3 regions of the Desulforapulum autotrophicum HRM2 genome follow, and region 3 is predicted to be linked to each of the others. Evidence: riboswitches for the same ligand, from Rfam matches in the RefSeq annotation. Region 3 holds a riboswitch; each other region holds the start of a gene.

Region 1 (4,887 bases), 2.1 Mb from region 3:
GGCTCATGGTAAACGCAAACACGGCCCCGGCAGTTATGGCCCTTGCCATGATGGGCAAATCCACATGGAACCAGACCCTGGAAGGGACGGCTCCAAGAAGGGCTGCAGCCTCCCTCAGGGATTGGGGAATCGATGAAATGACCGGAAGAACCGAACGAACCACAAAGGGAAAGGCCACCAGGGTATGGGCGATGGGCACCAGCATCACCGAAGTTCTTAAATTCAAAGGGGGCCGGTCAAGGGTGATGATGATGCCGAACCCCAGGGTCACGGCCGAGGTTGACAGGGGCAACATGAAAATCGGATCAAGGATCGAGGCGAATCTGTGTCTGTTCCGGAGGATGGCAAATGCCGCACACACGCCTACAACCACGGCAAGGGCAAGGGTGGCAACCCCGAACATCAGGGAGTTGGAAATGGCCCGCACCGGCGAAACATAAAAAAGGGACCCCGAGGTGTTGTGGAAAAGTTCCCGGTAAAAAGCCAGGGAAAAATGGCCTTCCAGTACAAGGGATTTAACGACCAGGGCGGCCATGGGCCCAAGACAAAAGAGCAGTATAAACGCAACGCAGCCTGCAACCATGAACCCTTCGTTAATGGTTTTGACCGGTTTCAGGGACAGTGTTGCAGCCTGGGGCGTAAAGGTGGGCACCTTTCGTTGTAAAAGAGTGTATACCCACATCATTGCAAACGTACAGCAGATCTGAAACAACGAGAGAACGGCTGCCCCGGGCAGGTTAAACAGGTGGGCTGCCTGGCGGTAGATCTCCACCTCCACCGTTGAGAATCCGGCACCGCCAAGGATGAGGATCACGCCAAAACTTGAAAAGCAGAAAATAAAAACAAGGATGGCCGATGCTGTAATGGCCGGCCGCAACAGCGGCAGGGTAACGCTGAAAAAGGTCCGGGCAGGCGTTGCTCCTAGCATGGAAGCGGCCTCGCTCATCTGACTCTGCAAAAAAGACCAGAAGCTTGTGGTGATCCTCAGCACAACACTGAAGTTGTAAAAGGCATGGGCCAGGAAAATCATGCCCATGGTATGTTCAAGGTTGATGCCCTTAACAAGGCCGTTGGCTCCCAGCAACGCCTGGAATGCCGCAGCAACCACAATGGTAGGAAGCACAAAGGGAATGGTGGCAAGGGTCATGATCAGTTTTTTTCCCCTGAATCTGTAGGTTGCCATGACATAGGCGCACGGCAGGGCAAGGGCCAGGGTCAAAAGGGTCGAAACCCCGGCCTGCCACAGGGTAAACCAGACAATCCCTGTAATCCGTCTGGATCCTGCAAGGTCTAAAAACGATGCCAGGGAAAATACCTGTTCCTGGAAAAAACTTCTAAAAAAAATCCCGGCCAGGGGGTAGAAATAAAATACTCCCAGAAAGATTAGGGGAATAAGAGCCACACCCCATGGGATAAGGGACTCCAACTCACCCCTTAAAGCCTTAATTTTGTTTAAAGCATTAATTCTGTCCAATTGATTATCCAGGATTCCCGGTTTTTCGATATGATGTCATAGTCCAGTCTTGCAGGTTGATCAGTGATAACAGCATGTTTTTTAAACACATCGGGCAAAACGGCCTCCTTGTTTGCAGGAAAGACAAACATCTGCAGGGGAATATCTTCCTGAAAGGTTTTGGACACAAGAAAATCCATGAGTTTTCCGGCAAGTTCAAGCTTCTTTGTTCCCTTTAATATCCCTGCAAATTCAACCTGGCGAAAAGCTGCGCCATTGTCGACCATAACCCCGGTGGGCGCCTTGTCCATGGGATTTTTTGCATAATAGACCTCGGCAGCAGGGCTTGAGGCATAGCTGACCACAACGGGTCTTGTTCCCTTGGAGGCAGCGGTAAACTGACCCCAGTAGGCCTCTTTCCACCCGCTTGTGATCATCACTTGGTTCTGCTTCATCCCCTTCCAGAAATCAAGGTAGCCTGTTTGTCCGAACCGTGCCACCGTGGCCAGTAAAAAGGCCAGCCCCGGGGATGAGGTGGCTGGATTTTCCACCACAACAAGATCTTTAAACCTTGGCGCCAGAAGATCTTCCAGACAGACAGGGGGATCCAGGTTTCTCTGTTTAAACCAGGCAATGTCAAAGTTGATGCACACGTCCCCGAAATCCACTGGGATGAGCCTGTTCTCAGGATCAAGCCGTAACGATTCAGGCAAACGGTCAAGCAGGGGAGAGTCATGGGCAACAAAGATATTCTCTGAAAGGGCCCGGGTCAAAAAGGTATTGTCCACCCCGTAAAAGATGTCGGCAATGGGGTTGTTTTTTGAAAGAATCGCCTTGTTAAGCGCCTCTCCCGCATCCCCTGATTTTAAAAAAATTATTTTAGCATGGTTTGCCTGTTCAAAGGCCTGGATAACATCGGTACTTGCCGAGAAACTGTCATGGGTCATGAGGGTGATTTCCTGGATCCCATCGGCCTTGACGGCCTTGTCGTTTGAATCATCCTTTGAACAGCCGGTTATGGAAATAATCATCAACACTGAAATAGCTGCAAAAACAGCTGCAAGAATCGGTCGGTATGGGGACGTGCGAACGATGGGTATCATAAGATGAATCCCTCTTTGATAAAAAAACATAAAAAAAACCATCCCTGGTTCTGGTGACATAAAGAACCGGTGATGGCTGACTAATGTCTTCGGTTCCTACGCCGGCATTACCCGGATCAGGTCATGCGGTCGGGAATGATTCCCCTCTCAGCAAACAGCTTGCTCCCGCCTATCTATAAGTTGGTTAATTAAATCTATTTCCATGCACTGTCAAGAGCTAATCCAGTGCACAGGTATCAAATCCAATCGGTAATAATGGTTTCGCGATTGATATGATCATTACAAAATGAGAATTTTCATACCCCATATTCGGCCTTGACTTCAATGGTCCATGAAAATATAATTTAAATATAGATATGAGGAGTACGTAAGATACACCTGGTAAAAAACCCTTTAGGGAGGAATCTAACATGTACGAAATCATCGCAAATCCTGAAGACTATCAAATTGACGATCTGATCAAAGGAACCGGAAATGCACCGATCAATTTTTCAGGTGAAGAAAGAAAACAATGGGCCGTTGAAATTGACGCCTTTTCCAATAAGCTTGTCCAGTTCTCAGAACGATCCCAGGAACTTGCCAAAGTATTTAAAGGAACCGAAGCCATCACCGCCACCCCTGCATCTTTAAAAACGCTCAAGATTCAATTCTTTAAAATCAACGAGGCCCTGAACAAGGCACTTGAAATTTCAAAGAAACTCGAGTCAGACATCGTTCCGAAATAAATCTTCCACGACAACTCTTCTTTTTTATCAACCCCAGGGGAGCGGAGAGATCGTCTCCGCTTCTTTGCCTGTCACCTCAAATATAGACCCGGCAGTAGGATCTCGCACAAGAATAACTTGACACATAATTTATGCATGACTAATCTTCTTCAAGTTCAGTCTGAAATCATGGTCAAAAAATTTGACCGTTAAATTTACTTACAAGTGGAGGTGACCATGGGTGATCAAGACTCCATCATTCCTGAAGTTGTCAACGAAGAGAACGAAAATCAGAACCAGTCCAAAAATCCGTCAGGAACGCTGGCACTACCCCAGAATATACTACCGGACAAGCTTTACATACTCCCCATGCTTGAACGACCCTTTTTCCCTGCCCAGGCTCAACCCATCATGGTCAACATGGCACGCTGGAAAGAAACCATCAAACGAGTGGGTATGTCCGGTCACATGGTCCTTGGACTCTGCTATGTTGAAAAACTCGAAGAGGGAAAACTTTCAGCGGATATTTTCCCGGAAATCGGGTGCGTTGTTCAACTCCATCAAGTCCAGGAGGTCGAAGACAAAATTCAATTCGTTGCCCAGGGATTAAAACGGTTCAAAATCATTCAATGGATCAGTAAAGAACCGCCGTTCATGGCCCTTGTCAATTATCCCAAGAGCCCTGAAGAGGATGAGGAACGCCTGAAGGCCTACTCGATTACCGTGATCAAGGCCATCAAGGATCTGTTACCCCTGAATCCACTGTACAACGAAGAGCTCAAGCTTTATCTTTCAAGATTCACCCCCAACGAGCCCTCATTGCTCTCTGATTTTGCCGCAACCATCACCTCGGCCACGGGAAAAGAACTCCAGCAGATACTTGAAATACTGCCGATCACAAAACGCATGGACAAGGTACTTCTCCTTCTTAAAAAAGAGATTGAAATGCTTAAGATGCAAAAGGAGATCAGCCAGGAGGTCAACCGAAAGGTCAGTGAAAACCAAAGGCAGTTTTTTCTTAAAGAGCAACTCAAAATCATTCAAAAAGAGCTGGGGCTCTCCAAGGATGATAAGACCGCTGAAATAGAAAAATTCACCAAACGCCTTGAGGATATGACCGTACCTGAACATGTCCAGGCAAAAATCGACGATGAAATCGGCAAAATCAAGATTCTTGAAACAGGATCAGCCGAATATGGCGTCACAAGGAACTACCTTGACTGGCTCACCTCCATTCCCTGGGGGGTTTACTCAAAGGACAATCTTGATCTTGATCTTGCAAAAAAAATCCTGGAGCGGGACCATGACGCCCTGGATGATGTCAAGGACCGGATCATTGAATTTCTGGCAGTCGGGGCCTATAAAAAGGAAGTTTCCGGGTCCATTCTTTTACTGGTGGGCCCGCCCGGTGTGGGCAAGACTTCCATTGGAAAGTCCATTGCCGATGCCCTTGGACGTAAATTTTTCAGATTCAGCCTCGGTGGTATGAAAGATGAGGCCGAGATTAAAGGTCATAGGAGAACCTACATCGGTGCACTACCCGGAAAGCTTGTCCATGCCCTGAAAAATGCCAAAACATCCAACCCTGTTATCATGCTCGATGAAGTTGACAAAATAGGCATGTCCT
Region 2 (4,887 bases), 1.8 Mb from region 3:
GTCCGCCGCCTGTGGCCCCCATGAGGGCTCCGATGACAAAGACAAAGGCCAGTGGAACGCTTACATTACCCAGTTTCCTGTGGATCACGCTGCCCATGATGGCCTTGGCAAAGATGTGGAAAAGATCAGTTCCAACGGCAAGGATACCCTTGATGCCGGCGCTCATCAGGGCCGGGGCGATGATGAATCCGCCGCCTGCGCCGATGCAGCCGGTGATGAGCCCTGCAAGCAGTCCCACAAAGATTGAAACCACAAAGATCCCAAGGCTGTAGTAGGAGGGACTGTAGGCGTTGTGGCCTCCGATGAGGTCGGGCATGGCCGTACTGATATCCTCAGCAAACACAATGCCTCCGATGATGGCCGGTATCAGCAGAAGGACCAGAATGGCGGTTCTTCGTCTGCTGTTAAGGATGGTGGCGGCATTACTGATTTCCCATTGGGCATAGTATCTTGATCCCTGGATCATGAATTTGCCCCATTGTTTAAAAAAATTCATTGCTGTTGCTCCTTTTAGGGTTGATTGATCGGTTTATTGTTTTTTGTCCAATGGCCCTGTGGCCTTTATCTTCTGTGTGGCCAATTGTCTTTTTTTATAGGCATCTTCCATCTTGTAGATCAGTTCATCAATCCCCATGGGTTTTGTCATGTAGTCAAAGGCCCCCAGGGTGATAGCTTCCATGGCCGCCTTGACCGTTGCCTGGCCGGTGAGCATGATCACCTCGGTCAGGGGAGATATCCGTTTGATTTCCTTGAGTGTCGCTGTTCCATTGATTCCGGGTAGCCGCATGTCAAGGATAACCAGGTCCAGCCGGGTTTCCTGGGCAATGGCTATCCCCTGTTCACCGGTTCCGGCCTCATGGACGGTGTAGCCTCTCACTGTCAGCTGTCTTGCAACGGCTGTTCGGAACTGATCTTCGTCGTCAACCAGAAGGACGTTCATCTTTTTTCTCCCCTGTCATGGTTGTTTGTTTTTGGGTCTGACTTGGTGGTGTCAGCCGGCAGAGAGATGGTAAAGAGACTGCCCTTGCCGGGCAGACTCTGGACTTCAATGGTGCCTTTCATGGCGTTAATGATTCCAAGGGAAATACTAAGCCCCAGGCCTGTACCCTTCCCGGCCTCTTTGGTCGTGTAAAAGGGATTGAAGATTTCCTTGATTCGTTCCAAAGGCATGCCTTCTCCTGTGTCCTGGATCATGACTCGAACGAACTCATTGTCAAAGTCCGTGGAGATGGTGATGGTGCCTTTGTCTTTGATGGCGTCCTCGGCATTGTTGAGAAGGTTTAGAAAAACCTGGGAGATCTGGTCTGCATCAATTTTGATGTCGGGAAGGTTCTGGGCATAGTTTGTTTCAATTTTGATGTCGGCAAGGTCAAAGCGGTGTTTTGTGAGGCCATGGCGCACCGTTTCAAGGATGTTGTTGATGTTGTGCATTTCCTTCTTGGGCTCGTTCTTTCTGCCAAAGTCCAGGAGTTGCCGGGTGATTCTGCTGGCCCTGAAGGCTGCTGACTCAATGGTTTTAAGTTCTTTGACAATGGCCCCTGGGCTTGAATCCAGGTTGAATTCAGGATTGAGCATATCCCGGACCACGCCCACCGTGGAGGTGATGATGGCAAGGGGATTGTTGATTTCATGGGCCACGCCTGTGGCAAGTTCACCCACCGAGGCAAGCTTTGAGGCATGGATGAGCTGGGTCTGGAGCTGAATGCTCTCTTCGGCTATTCTCTGGGCCCGGTTCATGAGGCGGCTTGCCGTGATCCAGATCACAAGTGCCAGAAAAATCGTGATAATGGATAGGTTGATGATCATGGCGTTGCGGGTCTTGTACATCTGGGCGTGGATGATTTTGAGGGGCTGGCTGATGATCAGTGCCCAAGGGGCTTCGGTGAGCCAGGCATGGGCCGTGAGCATCACCCCGTTTTCATCTTTGATCTCATAGATTCCGGTGGGAACATCCCTGGGGGGAAGGTAGGTGGAACGTTCAAGAACATTGGCCTTTAAGGGGTCCACAAGCTGGTAGGTTCCTGCCTGGTTCACAAGGGTGGTCTCAACCTCACTGACCTTGCCGATGGATCTTAAAAACATGTAGAACTTGTCTGGGTCCAGGGTGGATCGCATGATGCAGACACGGTTGTTAATGGTTAGCTTTACGGCGATGGTAAAGTGGGGTTTGTTTCTGAATCCAAGATAGACGTTTGTGATCACATAATCTTTTTCCTGGGCCAAAAGGGTGGAAAACCATGCTTCCTTTCGGTAGTTTTTGTTGAGAAGGGCTGGAAAAGGTCCTGCATAGCCAGTCTGGACGCCCAGGTGGTTTAAAAACCCTACGTCCACAAAGGCATCGCTGAAGTGGTTCAGGGTCTGAAGAAAGTAGAGCATCTTCTGGTCGGTGGGGTCGGGGGTGAATTCCCGTGAGTAAAACAGGTTACGAAGGTTCATCTCCCGTTCCCTTAAGAACAGATCCACAATGTTGCGCTGGCTCTTTGCCAGGGCCTCGATGTTGATCTTGCCTGTTTTTTTCAATGCCGTTGTAAACTGACAGTGGAAATAGACGGAAAGAAGCACATGGGGAATGATGAAGCAGGCCAGAACGCCCAGACCCAGGCGGATTTTCAGCCGGTTGAAATAGGCCCTTGTCTTTAGAAGTTCTTCAGAAATGCCCGGGTTTACCCCTGCATCCCTGGGCGGTTTTATCGCAGTCGGTTGTTTGTTTCCTGGGCGGGTTGGGGCCATGGTCATTCCTCTTCTGCGTGGGTTAATGTTGTTCCTTATACCTGGGATAGCAATGGTCGTGCCATTGTCGTCGGAGGGGTTTCTATTTGCTTTCTTAATTGAGTAAGACATTGATATCGTATTTAAATATGGCCCTATCTTCCCTGGGGATTAACGGAGGGCCTGCCCGGATTTGCAGGTTTGAGAACAACGAATTTCGAGGATTTGAGAAATGGATTTAGAATAATTGCGAATCTGATCGGAATTTACTTTAGGGGGAGGGCTTATTAAATGGGTTGACAAGTGTTTTCCTAATGGCCATAATCTCAAGGTTAAAAATTGTGTTTGCTGGGGGCGCTGACAGTGGCTGAGAAGGATTGTAATGATCCTGTCCCTTGGAACCTGATGCGGATAATTCCGACGTAGGGAAGCTGATATTTATTTTTCAAATGATATCTTCCTTGTGAGTTTCTGTCCATTTCCTTTGTGAATTTTCAAATAAGCATGGGAGATGGCCCTAAAAAATGGCCTGCTCCAGTGCCGATTTTTCTGAAACTTACAACGGTCTCTTGTCTTTATTCCATCCTGTTCCCCATATTTAATGATTTAAATATTTATGGATAATGAAGGAAATAATCCGACGTTATCCTTTGTTAATGGAAATTCTATGATTGAACACCAAACCCTGGTCCATGGTATTTTCGAGCTGTGCGCCAGAATCCGTGACCAGAAACCCCTGGTCCATGTGGTCACAAATTTCGTGGTAATGAATCAGACGGCCAATGCCCTGCTGGCCCTGGGAGCATCTCCCACCATGTCCTGGGCCCAGGAGGACGCCGCCTACATGTCAAAAATTTCAGATGCCCTGTGCATTAACATGGGTACCCCGGTTAAAGGGCGGATTGAGGTGATGAAAACCCTCATGACCCTGGCCGCCAGGATGGATAAACCCGTTGTGTTAGATCCTGTTGGATCCGGTGCCGGTGCCTACAGGACCGGTATTGCCAAGGCCCTTTTCGCCCTTGCCCCCCGCAAGATAATCCGGGGCAATGCCTCGGAGGTCTGTTCCCTCACAGGTACAAATTACACAACAAGGGGCATTGACAACACCCTGGATCTGGAACATGCCAGGCAGATCCTGGCGGGGCATGGCCGAACCCATGGAGACGGTGAAGAAACCGGGACCGACGAACCCGGTTGGCCGTCCATTCTGGTTTCAGCGTCATCTCTCATCGTCAGCGGACAAAAAGATATGATCCTGGCTCCGGGCCGGCGGATGATCCTTGACAATGGCACCCCCCTGATGAATTCCGTCACCGGAACAGGGTGTATCCTTTCGGCCCTGACCGCGGCCTTTTATGCCGTGACGGACAATGGTTTTGACGCGGCCGTTGCTGCATCTGCCGTTGCCGCCATTGCCGGTGAGCTTGCCGCGGAAAAGGCCTCGGGGCCTGGCACTTTCATGCCCCATTTCATGGACGCTCTGTACAATATGAACGAAAAAAACCTGGCGGCACGGCTGAAGGTGGAATCCACGGCATCCTGAGATATCATCCGGAAACCTGGTCGTGCCACGGATTCGTTTGTGATGGACGGGCAGGGGGGCCCCAGCCCAATTAAACAAGAATATAATCAAGAATAATTTGGAAAAACCATGGAACATGTTGAAAAAATAAAAAAATCACGCATTCAAGGGATGTTGTCTGGCTTTGGCCCTGCATGGCTCATCAGCGCCGTGGCAGCAGGCCCCGGTACCACATTAAGTGTTGCCAAAGCCGGCGGCATTTACGGTTATGGATTTTTGTGGGTCATTGTCTTGAGTGTTGTGCTGGCCTTTGTCTGCCAGTATATGGCAGCGAAAACCGCATTGATTGGCGGCAAGGGCATTGTCTCCATTGTTGAAGAAAAATGGGGCAAGGGTCTGGCCTGGTTTGTGGCCTTGGATGCCCTTGTGGTTATCTGGCTTTGCAATGTGGTTCTGTTGAAGGTCCTGGTGGCGGTGACGGAATTTGTAACCGGCTTGACTTCCTCACTGTGGGGCGTTTTTTTCGTGGCTGTTTTTTATGGACTGGTTGCCCTGGGGGGCTATAAAATTATTGAAAAGATCTGTAAGGTGGTGGTTTCCCTCCTGGTCATCTGTTTTATTGCCACCCTTTTTATTGCACGACCTGATCTGGG
Region 3 (4,887 bases):
CGGGGAATCTTGCCCTTTCTGAAACCTTTTACCGTGGCCGTTTTTTTCAACTCATTGTAAGCTGTGTCCAGCTCCTTTGCCACATCTTCCTTAGGGATTTCAATGTGGAGGACTTTCTTTACCGAGCTTTTCTCTTCAATGTTTAATTGCATTATTCCCCTTCCTGTACCAAAAGGCTCTTAAGCACGGGGTCCCCTGGGGAACCTGAAGCGCATCAAGCCATCTCTTATTGATGTTGTTTTAATGTTGTTGCCATCGTTTCAACCACCGGGGCCATTCAATATGTGTTCCCCAAGTAAAATGTATTAAGGTAATCTTTAAATGTGCGGGTGTCAAGAAAATTGAAAAAAAGAATGCATTTCAGTACTTTGCGACACCATGGCAACCTAAAATCACCCGTTGCAGAACAAAAATGCAGCCCATGGAGAGACAGGGCCAGCCGACCGGATAATTTTTACGGGTCACTCCCGATTGGACTTGCATAATCCCGGAAACAGTGCTAAAAGCTTTGATTGTATTTTTCGGGGCGTAGCGCAGCCTGGTAGCGCGCCTGCTTTGGGAGCAGGATGTCGGAGGTTCGAATCCTCTCGCCCCGACCATTGTTAAAAAAGGGTTTCAGCAAAACTGCTGAAACCCTTTGTTGTTTCCGATCTGAGTCCCATGCCAAGCCCGTACTTTCCCCGCTGAAGTTGAATCGCCACACAATCTTCAGGCAATCACGTTGAATGAATTTTACAGACTATTGTTTTCCGAAACGGATGGTTATGATTTTTCCATTTTCATCCAGATAGGCGATCCCTCTAGCAAGGATCTTGCCTGAAGAGGAGCTCACAATATTGACATTCTCTTCAACCAGTACTTCCTTTGATGATTTGACACCCATTGAGTTGGAGGACAACGGTTTATCCGGGACTGGGGACTGTCTTTTATTTTCACTCTGTGCAAGCCTGGCACGATTCCGCTCTGCCACCAGTCGCCCGACACCCTCATACTTCCCGTTATCGTCACCACACCCAGCAACAGATAAAACCATAAACACTGCTATAATAAAGGCGGGGAACCGTCGTCTTTCCATGCGAGGCACACCCACTAGGCATTACTCTCAATGGTAAAGCGCCTGTTGAGTCGCATGGTACTGAACAGCCCAAAAACATCCTTTGAAACGTTGATCACCTTGAGAGTTCTTCCGGCCTGCTCCAGGGTGTTGTGGGTCGCAATGATCACACCAATCCCAACAGAATCAACCATCTCAACACCTGCAAGATCAATGACAAGATCACCAGGATTATCATTGATTGCAGAGAAAAGTTCCCGCTTGAAGTCTTCTGCCATGGAGGCAACAATATCAATGCCCGGCCTTACCACTGTCGTATCACCATCCCTGACAATTTCACTCATAATTCTCTCCCGTAAAAATATGATATTCGCTATTTTATGAATGTATCACAAATAGTTTAAAACAACAATCCATGAGTACCATCTAGGCTGTCACTTATCAAGTTCCTGAACCGATTTATTCACCACACCCATGTTTTTCTTAATTCTCCGACCAGAACCCCCACATTTCCCCTTCATCACCACATCACACTTTTCATGGGCTCGAAGCTGTTTTACGCGGTACTCAAACTGAAACGCCCTCTGTTTTGTAAAATCAGGGCTGACGGCAACCAGGGTCACAGGCAGCCTGGACCGGGTATATTTGGCCCCCTTTCCGTCATTGTGTGTTGCAACGCGGGCCGCAACATCCGTTGTAACACCGCAGTACAATGAACCGTCATTACACCTCAAAAGATAGACATTCCAGACCATGTAACCTCCTATACGATAATTCTATATTTATACCACCCTGGTTTTTTCAGTCAACAGGGGAAAGGGTATTTGACAGAGCTCTGACAGGCGTGCTACCTTCCCCCCAACTATTGCGGCGTCAATGGAAGGCTGGGGGAGTCGAAGGTATTCGGCTGAGAGGAAACAAAAAGCAACCCTTGTTTCGACCCCTGGAACCTGATCCGGCTCATATCGGCGAAGGAAAGCCCCTTTCCCCCATCCCACCTGCGGTCGTACGCATTTTAATAAAAAATTTCAAGGAAACGACCATGTTTGAAGTCATTGGTGCCGCCAAATCCTTTGGCAACCGACTGATTTTTTCAAATTTCACCCTCACGGTCGAACCGGGGCAGTTCAAAGTGCTGGTGGGGCCATCCGGATGCGGAAAGTCCACCCTGTTTGACGGACTCACCGGGGTGACGCCCCTGGACCGGGGCCGAATCACCTGGAAGGGAAAGCCTCAGCCCCACCTCCAGGACCTTGGGGCCTATATGCAGCAAAAGGATCTGCTGCTGCCCTGGTTCACCCTCATGGAAAACAGCCTGTTGCCGGCCAGAACTGGAAAAGACCGGCAGGACCCGACCCGGGCACGACAAACAGCCGACCGCTTATTCCACCGCCTGGGGCTCAATGGATTTGAAACCCATTATCCCGACCAGGTTTCCGGTGGCATGCGACAGCGCTGTGCCCTGGTCCGGACCCTCATGTTTGAAAGGGATCTCATCCTTTTGGATGAACCCTTGTCTGCCCTGGATGCCATTACCCGAAGGGAACTGCAGTTTCTGCTGCTCATGCTCCAGTCTGAATTCAAAAAAACCATCCTCATGATCACCCATGACATTGAAGAGGCATTGATTCTCGGAGACGAAATCTGCCTGTTAAGCCCCTGCCCCATGGTCGTCATTGAACGATTTATACCCGAATCACCCAAACCCAGAAAGTTCAGCGACCCGGAACTGCTGGGCATCAAGACCCGGGTTCTGGACCGGCTCAGGCAAGGCATGCCCCATGGCCGTGGATAATTTCAAGGCCAACGGCCTGGCAGCTCTCCTTGCCCTGTGCCTTCTTGCCATCTGGGAGCTGGGGGTCAGGATAATGGATGTCCCGGGGTTCATCCTGCCGCGACCCTCGGATATTGCGGCAACAGCCCTGATCAAGGCCCCTGTTATCTGGCCCCACGCCCTGGTCACCTTTACCGAAATCCTGGCCGGCATCGGCCTTGCCCTGGCCACGGCCATTCCCCTGGCCATTTTCATGTTTGCCATCCCTGGACTTGAACGGGGGCTGACCCCCTTTCTGGTGGCCTCCCAGGCCATTCCGGTGTTTGCCCTGGCCCCCCTGCTGGTGGTCTGGCTGGGATATGGCATGGCATCCAAGGTATTCATGGCATGGGTAATTATATTTTTCCCCATTACCGTCAGCCTTTTGTCTGGATTAAAAAGCTGTGATCCCGAATTCAGGGTATTGTTCTGCCTCATGGGGGCCAGTTTTTTCCAGAAGCTGCGAATGCTCTACTGGCCCTGGGCCCTGCCCCGGTTTTTTTCAGGCCTGCGGGTGGGCGTCACCGTGGCCACCATCGGTGCTGTCATCGGGGAATGGGTCGGGGCCCAGCAGGGCCTGGGATATCTCATGATCCAGGCCAATGCACGCCTCCAGACGGATCTGGTCTTTGCCGCCATTCTCTGGCTGACAGCCATGGGCCTGGGCCTCTGGATTCTGGTGGGTCAGGTTGAAAAGAACGTCGTAAAATGGAAGTAACTTAACCCCTATCGATAAGGAAATCACAATGAAAAAACGAATCATCCTGGTCATTTCAACCCTCATTCTCCTGGCTGCAGTACCGGTTATGGGGGCAGAACAACTAAAACTCATGTTAGACTGGTTTCCCAATGTGGACCACCTGCCCATTTACCTGGCCCAGGAATCGGGATACTTTAAAGATCAGGGGCTTACCGTGGAGATCATTACCCCGTCAGAGACATCCGATGGCCTGAAACTTGCCGCAGCAGGACAGGTGGATCTGGCCGTTTCCTACCAGCCCCAGACCATCATTGCAGCGGACCAGGGCCTTGATCTCAAGGCCGTGGCCCCCCTGGTCATCCACCCCCTGACCACCCTGCTGTTCCTGGACAAAACCATAAAAACACCTGCCGACCTGTCCGGCAAGAACATCGGATATACCGTCCCCGGCCTTATGGATGTGCTGCTCCACGCCTTTGCCAACCTCAACGGCGTCAAGAACTACACCCCGATAAATGTGGGATTTACCATTTTACCCGCCCTGGTCTCCGGCAAGGTGGACGCCGTCATGGGGCCCTTTAAGACCTATGAAACCGTGGTCATGAAGCAACAGGGATACACGGCCAGATTCTTTGAGCTGGAAAACAACGGAATCCCCGATTATGAAGAGCTGATCTTTGTGGCCGGATCAAAAACCCTGGCCAAAAAAGAGGCCGCCATCCACAAGTTTACAAAGGCCATACAGCTTGCCATGGCCCAGCTTGAGACAGACCCGACGACCGCCCTCAAGCTTTACCTTAAAGCCGTGCCAGAGGCCGATGCAAACGTTGAAACCGCAGCCTTTGAACTGACCCGGCCCTATTTTGCGGGCCAGAACAGCCACGATCCAGCCAAATGGCAGGCCTTTGCCGATTTTGCCCTGACCTATGGGCTCATTAAAAACCATGTGGACACCGCCGGGCTGATCCACACCTGGCATGAGTAAGGAGAAATGATAATGAAATCCTATTTCCGAGCACTGACCATTGCCGGTTCTGACAGCGGCGGTGGTGCCGGCATCCAGGCAGATTTAAAAACCTTTTCCGCCCTGGACGTTTTTGGCATGTCTGCCATTACGGCCCTCACGGCCCAGAACACCTGGCAGGTCACGGGAATTTTCCCGGTACCGCCCGAATTCATCGGCCGGCAAATTGATGCAGTCATGGAAGATATTGGCTGTGATGCCGTCAAGATCGGCATGCTCCACTCCCCTGAGGTCATCGAGGTTGTTGCGTCAAAACTTGAACAATGGCGTTGCTCCAATGTGGTGGTGGATCCGGT

What was found. Region 3 has a riboswitch for thiamine pyrophosphate ahead of HRM2_RS02130 (ABC transporter ATP-binding protein). Riboswitches for the same ligand answer to the same signal wherever they lie in the genome.
Region 1: another riboswitch for thiamine pyrophosphate. It lies ahead of HRM2_RS11210 (thiamine ABC transporter substrate-binding protein); the one in region 3 lies ahead of HRM2_RS02130 (ABC transporter ATP-binding protein).
Region 2: another riboswitch for thiamine pyrophosphate. It lies ahead of HRM2_RS18805 (hydroxyethylthiazole kinase); the one in region 3 lies ahead of HRM2_RS02130 (ABC transporter ATP-binding protein).

What each region holds. Positions count from the first base shown of each region.
Region 1 covers NC_012108.1:2,559,076-2,563,962, reverse strand. Annotated here, with positions in the region: gene HRM2_RS11215 (ABC transporter permease) at 1-1,474, opposite strand, end outside; gene HRM2_RS11210 (thiamine ABC transporter substrate-binding protein) at 1,453-2,556, opposite strand; TPP riboswitch at 2,633-2,735, opposite strand; gene HRM2_RS11205 (hypothetical protein) at 2,967-3,281, shown strand; gene lon (endopeptidase La) at 3,498-4,887, shown strand, end outside.
Region 2 covers NC_012108.1:4,279,277-4,284,163, reverse strand. Annotated here, with positions in the region: gene HRM2_RS18820 (sulfite exporter TauE/SafE family protein) at 1-496, opposite strand, end outside; gene HRM2_RS18815 (response regulator) at 530-940, opposite strand; gene HRM2_RS18810 (sensor histidine kinase) at 937-2,730, opposite strand; TPP riboswitch at 3,050-3,155, shown strand; gene HRM2_RS18805 (hydroxyethylthiazole kinase) at 3,377-4,255, shown strand; gene HRM2_RS18800 (Nramp family divalent metal transporter) at 4,364-4,887, shown strand, end outside.
Region 3 covers NC_012108.1:497,559-502,445, reverse strand. Annotated here, with positions in the region: gene tig (trigger factor) at 1-152, opposite strand, end outside; tRNA gene HRM2_RS02150 (tRNA-Pro) at 523-599, shown strand; gene HRM2_RS02145 (hypothetical protein) at 740-1,033, opposite strand; gene HRM2_RS02140 (STAS domain-containing protein) at 1,090-1,398, opposite strand; gene HRM2_RS02135 (GIY-YIG nuclease family protein) at 1,489-1,809, opposite strand; TPP riboswitch at 1,931-2,048, shown strand; gene HRM2_RS02130 (ABC transporter ATP-binding protein) at 2,097-2,849, shown strand; gene HRM2_RS02125 (ABC transporter permease) at 2,836-3,585, shown strand; gene HRM2_RS02120 (ABC transporter substrate-binding protein) at 3,614-4,552, shown strand; gene thiD (bifunctional hydroxymethylpyrimidine kinase/phosphomethylpyrimidine kinase) at 4,565-4,887, shown strand, end outside.